Flexivirga oryzae: one gene and its partner. The protein of the gene in region 2 interacts with the protein of the main gene of each other region in a pairwise test. Links are inferred from orthologs where the notes say so. Each region holds a gene or a part of one and is shown on either strand. Other genes may lie near its edges. The genes, in order: FHU39_RS02900 and FHU39_RS15265.

Evidence for each region.
Region 1: the proteins of FHU39_RS15265 (region 2) and FHU39_RS02900 interact in binary tests that used the Escherichia coli proteins (3 or more experiments, as listed by UniProt). The link is inferred for Flexivirga oryzae from one-to-one orthologs.

What each region holds. Positions count from the first base shown.
Region 1 is NZ_JACHVQ010000001.1:626,098-629,289, forward strand. The notes cover bases 194-3,145. They hold FHU39_RS02900 (peptidoglycan D,D-transpeptidase FtsI family protein), read left to right. Parts: upstream 194-631; coding sequence 632-2,659; downstream 2,660-3,145. Other genes in these bases: ftsL (cell division protein FtsL), read left to right, coding at 194-612; FHU39_RS02905 (UDP-N-acetylmuramoyl-tripeptide--D-alanyl-D-alanine ligase), read left to right, coding at 2,728-3,145. Also shown: more of ftsL, read left to right, coding at 1-193; more of FHU39_RS02905, read left to right, coding at 3,146-3,192. UniProt on the Escherichia coli protein: Essential cell division protein that catalyzes cross-linking of the peptidoglycan cell wall at the division septum. Required for localization of FtsN.
Region 2 is NZ_JACHVQ010000002.1:464,622-467,890, forward strand. The notes cover bases 228-3,256. They hold FHU39_RS15265 (transglycosylase domain-containing protein), read left to right. Parts: upstream 228-567; coding sequence 568-2,946; downstream 2,947-3,256. Other genes in these bases: FHU39_RS15260 (WhiB family transcriptional regulator), read right to left, coding at 228-345; FHU39_RS15270 (GatB/YqeY domain-containing protein), read right to left, coding at 3,064-3,256. Outside these bases: more of FHU39_RS15260, read right to left, coding at 28-227; more of FHU39_RS15270, read right to left, coding at 3,257-3,269. UniProt on the Escherichia coli protein: Cell wall formation. Synthesis of cross-linked peptidoglycan from the lipid intermediates.

The DNA of each region.
Region 1 (3,192 bases), on a different replicon or contig from region 2:
CGGCCGACCCCGAAAACGCCGCGTCTCCGGCTCGTCGAGACCAAGGACGCCGCCGAACACACCGGCGCCGGCTTCGTCGTCCTGTGCGTCCTGCTGCTGGTGGGTGGCCTGATCAGCCTCCTGCTGCTCAACACCAACCGGGCGCAGGAGTCCTTCGCGATCGAGAAGCTGCAGGCGAGGTCGGCGAGCCTGACCGACCAGCAACAGCAGCTCGCCGGCGAGATCGACACCATCTCGGCGCCGCAGCAGCTGGCGTTGCAGGCCCAGGGTCTCGGGCTGGAGCCGGCGGCCAAGGTCCGCTACGTGCGCAAGTCGGATGGCAAGCAGCTCGGCGTGGCGACCCGGTCCGGCAAGGACTCCGCCCTTACCGTGGACACGCTGCCTTCGACGCCTGCTTCGCGGGTTGCGGGGGTGGCCGTCAGTGCGGCCTCGTCGAGTCTGCTGGTGACCAAGCTGGCGCCCGCGGAGAAGGCGACGGCGGTGACCAGGACCGAGCGCGGGGGCGCGAAGAAGTCCGAAAAGCAAGGAACGACAACGAAGTCCACCACGACCGACAACACGGCGAAGCCCACCGCCGGCTCGAGCGCCAAGTCCACCAAGTCCGCGAACTAGTCGACCACGAGGTAACCACGTGAGCACGTCCCGACGCCCCGGTGTACGCAGCGCGCGCCCGAGCGGCTCGACACGGGCGTCCGGGGCCGGCAACAGCAGCAGGGGGAGGGCGCGCCCGCAGAGCACCGACACCCGGTCCGGCCGGCGCCCGGTCGTCGGCACCGCTGCGGCCGGTGGGCAGCAGAAGGCGAAGTCCAAGGCGAAGACCAAGGGGTCCGGGCGGCGCCCGGCCGCGTCCCCGCCGAGGCGCCCGCGTCGCCCGGTGGCGCTGGGGGTCGGACACCCGCGACGCCGTGCCCGCATGCTCATGGTCGTCACGCTGATCGTCTTCAGCCTGTTCGCCGCCCAGTTGCTGCGCATCCAGGGCCTGGACGCCAAGGGCGTCTCGGAGAAGGCACTCGACTCCCGGCTGCACGCAACGATGCTGCCCGCACTGCGCGGTTCGATCGTCGACGACAACGGCGTGGTGCTCGCCTCCAGCGTCGACCGGTTCAACGTGACCGACGACCCGACGGCGACGGTGACCTACCGGAAACGGGTCGACGGGCAGGTCCAGCAGGTCGGCCTCGTCGGTGCCGCCACCGACATCGCGGACATCCTCGGCGTCCAGCCGCAGCCCATCCTCACCGTGATGCAGCAGGCGCTGAAGAAGAACTCCCGCTTCACCTACCTGGCCAAGCAGGCCACGCCCCGCCAGTGGCAGGCGATCGCCAAACTCGGCATACCGGGCGTCTACAGCGAGACCACCACCGAGCGCAACTACCCCCAGGGCACCTCGGTGGCGCCACTGATCGGCTGGGTCGACACCAACGGCAAGGGCGGCGGCGGCCTGGAGCAGATGGAGCAGGGAGTGCTCAACGGCACCCCCGGCAAGCACATCTACGAGCAGGCGCCGGACGGCAGCGTCATCGCCACCGGCGACAACCAGGACACCCCGGCCGTCAACGGCGAGAACGTCAAGCTCACCCTCGACAACGACCTGCAGTGGTACTCCCAGAACGCCATCGCCGCCGCCGTGAAGAAGACCGGTGCGCTGTCCGGCGAGGTCGTGGTGATGGACACCCAGCAGAACCTCAAGACGATCGCGAGCTACCCGAGCTTCGACAACAACGACGTCGGCGCGGCCGACAACAGCGACCTGCAGTCCAAGCCGTTCACCCAGGCGTACGAGCCGGGCTCCACCAGCAAGGTCATCACCATGGCCGCGCTCCTGGAGGAGGGCAAGGCGACACCGTTCACCCACGTGGTGGTGCCGCCGCTGCTGACCCGGGCCGGGGAGACGTTCCACGACGCGGAGAAGCACGGCACCGAACAGCTCACCCTGTCCGGCGTCCTCGCCCAGTCCTCCAACATCGGCACGATGATCGAGGGCAGCAAGCTGCCCAAGGGCACGCTCTACAAGTACCTGCGGGCGTTCGGGCTCGGGCAGACCACCGGTATCGGCTACCCCGGCGAGTCCAAGGGCCTGCTCACGTCATACAAGGACTGGAGCGCCACCCAGCGTTTCACCGTGATGTTCGGCCAGGGCCTGGCCGGCACCGCGATCCAGGAGGCGTCCGTCTTCGCCACCGTCGCCAACGACGGGGTCAAGGAGCCGGTCAAGCTCATCGCCGGGGTCGGCGAGGGTGACGACTACACCGCGCCGCAGGACGACCGCAAGGCCAAGCGGGTCATCTCCCGGGCCACCGCGAACAAGCTCACCAAGATGATGGAGGGCATCGTCTCCGAGACCGGTACGGCGCCGATGGCCGGGGTCAAGGGCTACTCGGTGGCGGGCAAGACCGGCACCGCCGACCGCTACGACCAGGAGCTGGGCCGCTACAACGGTGTCACCGCCTCGTTCATCGGTTTCGCACCCGCCGACCACCCGCGCTACATCGTCGCGGTCACGCTGCAGCGACCGGTCCACGGCACGTTCGGCGGCCAGCTGGCCGGCCCGGTGTTCTCCCAGATCATGGGCTACGCGCTGCAGAAGGCCGGGGTCCCGGCGAACCAGAAGCAGGCCTCGCCCTACCCGCTGACCTTCGAGACGACGGGGAAGAAATGACCCGGGCGAATGCCGGGGCCGGCGCAGGAGGCACCCGGCGATGAGCGGCGAAAAGCCCTGACCACGCCATGATCGCGCTCACTCTCTCGCACATCGCGGCGATCACCGGTGGCACGCTGCACGGCGACGACCGGACGGTCGACGGTCCCGTGGTCACCGACTCCCGGGAAGCCGCACCGGGCAGTCTCTACGTCGCCCGCATCGGCGAGTACGCCGACGGCCACGACTTCGCACCGTCCGCGCTCGAGGCCGGCGCCGTCGGCGTGCTCGGGTCGCGGGCGCTGCCCGGCATACCCACCGTGGTGGTCGACGACGTGCAGCAGGCGTTCGGCGACCTGGCGCGCGCCGTCGTCGACCTGGCGCCGTCCCTGCGGATCGTGGGCATCACCGGCAGCTCCGGCAAGACCTCCACCAAGGACCTGCTGGCGCAGGTGCTGGCACCCCTCGGCGAGACGGTCGCGCCGGTCGGCTCCTACAACTCCGAGGTGGGCGTGCCGCTGACCGTGTGCCGCGTCACCACGGGCACCCGTTTC
Region 2 (3,269 bases):
CGCGGGAAAACGCGCGAAGCCGGAAGGTCAGTCGGTGTGCGAGCGCGCCTCGTCGGCACGCGCGAGCTTGAACAGTTGCGCCCAGGAGCGGACGTCCGGCCGGCGGCGCAGCAGGGCGCGGCGCTCGCGCTCCGTCATACCGCCCCACACGCCGTATTCGGTGTGGTTGTCCAAGGCGTCCGCGAGGCACTCGGCGACGACCGGGCACTTCTGACAGATCACTTTGGCCGACTGTTGCGCGGCACCCTTGGCGAACAGCTCGTCAGGTGATGACCCCGTGCGGCACAGCGCTCGGGCCGGCCAGTTTTCGTCCCAGGTCGCCTTGTCAGGCAGTACAGCTGTCATGTTCTCTTCTCGGCCTTCCCCACCCAGCTTGGATTTTTTACGTCCTCGCGCCCCGCGTGTTCTGTGGTCACCGTATTGACCGTTCGGGTCGGCCGCCAGATCCCCGGGGAACTATTTCCAAATAGTCCTTTCGCACTATACGTGGGCGGCTCTCATTTCGTCTATGATGTCGGGCCGCGCCGGATGCGGGATCTGACAGCCTCGGCGGTTAGGCTGCCCACCATGCGTGTTGCGACCCGTCTCGGCACCGTGCTCAGCCTCCTAGGAGCTTTGATCGCCACAGCAGTGGCCATGGGGCTGATCGCGGCCTGCTTGGCCCTACCCGCGCTCGGCGCGGCGGGCCAGGCGACCAACGGCAGCATCAAGCTGTTCAACGAGATGCCCGGGTCGTTCGCGATGAATCCGCTGGCCCAGCAGTCGAAGATCCTGGCCGCGGACGGCAGCGTGCTCGCGACGCCGTTCAGTCAGAACCGCATCGTGGTGCCGTTCGACAAGATCTCCAAGCCGATGAAGCAGGCGCAGGTGGCGATCGAGGACGAGCGCTTCTACGAGCACGGTGCGCTGGACTCCAAGGGGCTGGCCCGCGCGATCACCTCCAACATCTTCAGCAACGGCACGCAGGGTGCGTCGACGCTGACCCAGCAGTACGTCAAGATCGCGTTGCAGAACCAGGCGCTCAACTCCGGCGACACGCAGGCCGCCAAGGAGGCCGTCAGCCGCACCGGCATGGAGGGTTACGTCCGCAAGCTGCAGCAGTTGAAGTACGCGGTGTCGCTGGAGCAGAAGTACACCAAGGACCAGATCCTCGACGGATACCTCAATCTGGTGCCGTATGGCGGCAACATCTACGGCGTCGAAGCTGCCGCCCTGACCTACTTCGGCGTGCACGCCTCGCAGCTGACCGTCCCGCAAGCGGCGATGATGGCCGGCATCGTCAACGAGCCGGGTCTGCTCAACCCGTTCGTCCGCCCCAAGCTGGTGCTGGACCGGCGCAACGTCGTGCTGCAGAAGATGTACCAGCAGAAGATGATCACCCGGAAGCAGCTGATCAAGGCGCAGAACTCCCCGCTCGGCCTGCACCCGACGCAGACGTCGTCCAACAGTTGCGCCGACTCGAAGTACCCGTACTTCTGCTACTACGTCATCAACTGGCTGGAGACCCAGCCGTCGCTGGGCAAGACACCGAAGGAGCGCCTGGCGACGTTGCAGAGCGGTGGCCTGACGATCAGGACCAGCTTCAGCCCGAAGATCGCCGACGTCATCAACAAGGAGGTCCGGGCCAAGGTGCCGCAGGGCAACAGCGCGGGCATCGACTCCGCGGCGGTGGTCGTGCAGCCCGGGACGGGTCTGGTGCTCGGTAGCGGGCAGAACACCAAGTACTCCAACTCCTCCGGCCGGGGCCTCAACGCGTCCGACTTCACCGTCTCGGGCCGCGGCTACCCCTACGGTTCGACCGCCAAGTTGTTCGCGGTGATCACCGCGCTGGAGAACGGCTACACGCCGGACAGCACGATCACCGTGCCGTCGTACGACGCGAAATCGAGTGCCGGCGCCAACGCGCACGCGTTCACCAGCGAGGACTTCCCGGGCAAGTGCGGTCTGGGCGGCAGCGAGGTGTGGACGCTCCCGAACGACGCGCCGCAACCGCGGGCGGGCAGCAAGATGACCCTCGCGAACGCCACCGCGCAGTCGGTCAACACCGTCTTCGCACACCTGGTGAGCACCCTCGGTGCGTGCAACGTGCTCAACACGACCACCAAGTTCGGCATCCGCGACGGCAACGGCAACCCGATCGAGGCGGGCCCGTCCTCGATCACCCTGGGCACCTCCAACACCACCCCGCTGGACCTGGCCAACGCCTACGCGACCGTCGCGTCCGGCGGCGTGTACTGCGAGCCCCACCCGGTGGTGTCGATCACCGACGGCAACGGCAAGAAGCTCAAGCTGACCGGCACCAAGTGCAAGCGCATCATGAACAAGAAGGTCGCCGCCGAGACCACGCAGATCTTCGAGACGGTGCTGACCAGCCCTTACGGCACCACCGGCGGCAAGACCCTGCTGGCGGGCAACCGGCAGGCGGCGGGCAAGACCGGCACCAACGACCGCTCGACCAACATCTGGTTCGTCGGTTACACGCCGCAGATGGCCACGGCGGTCTGGGTCGGTCACGCGAACGGGTTCTCCGAGATGAGGAACGTCACCCTTGCCGGGCACCTCTACACCAGCCCCGGCGGCGGCTACGTCTTCGCCGGTGACCTGGCGGCGCCGATCTGGAAGGGCATCATGGACGGTGCCCTGAAGGGCCAGAAAGTGAAGTACTTCCCGTTGCCGGACGGCAGCACCCCCACGACGGCGCCGTCCCCGTCGACGACGGCACGGACGTACACCTACACCTACACGTCCACCTACAGCCCGCCGGCCACCACCACGACGACCCAACCGCCGTCGACGTCGACCACGCAGCCGCCGAAGACGACCGAGCCCCCGAAGTCGACCGAGCCGCCGAAGCCGACAATGACGACGCAGCCGCCGCAGCCGACGAAGACCCAGACTCCCCCACCGGGACGCAGCCACACCGGCCCGCCACGGCACGTCGGCTGATCACCCTGCGCGGTCCGGCGATCCCTGAGTAGGTCGCGAGGAACGAGGTACCGGTCCAGCGTTCCCTGAGTAGGTCGCGAGGAACGAGCGACCGTATCGAAGGGACCCGGCTCCGGCTCAGCCCTGCAGCGCCTGCTTGACCGCGGCGGCGACGCGGCCGCCGTCGGCGCGACCGGCGACCTTCGGCTGGACGGCCTTCATCACCTGACCCATGCCGGCCATGCCGGACGCACCCGTCTCGCTGATCGCGTCAGCGACCAGCGTCGCCAGTTCGTCGTCGGACAGCTGCTTCGGGAGGTACTCCTCGAGCACGGCCAGCTCGG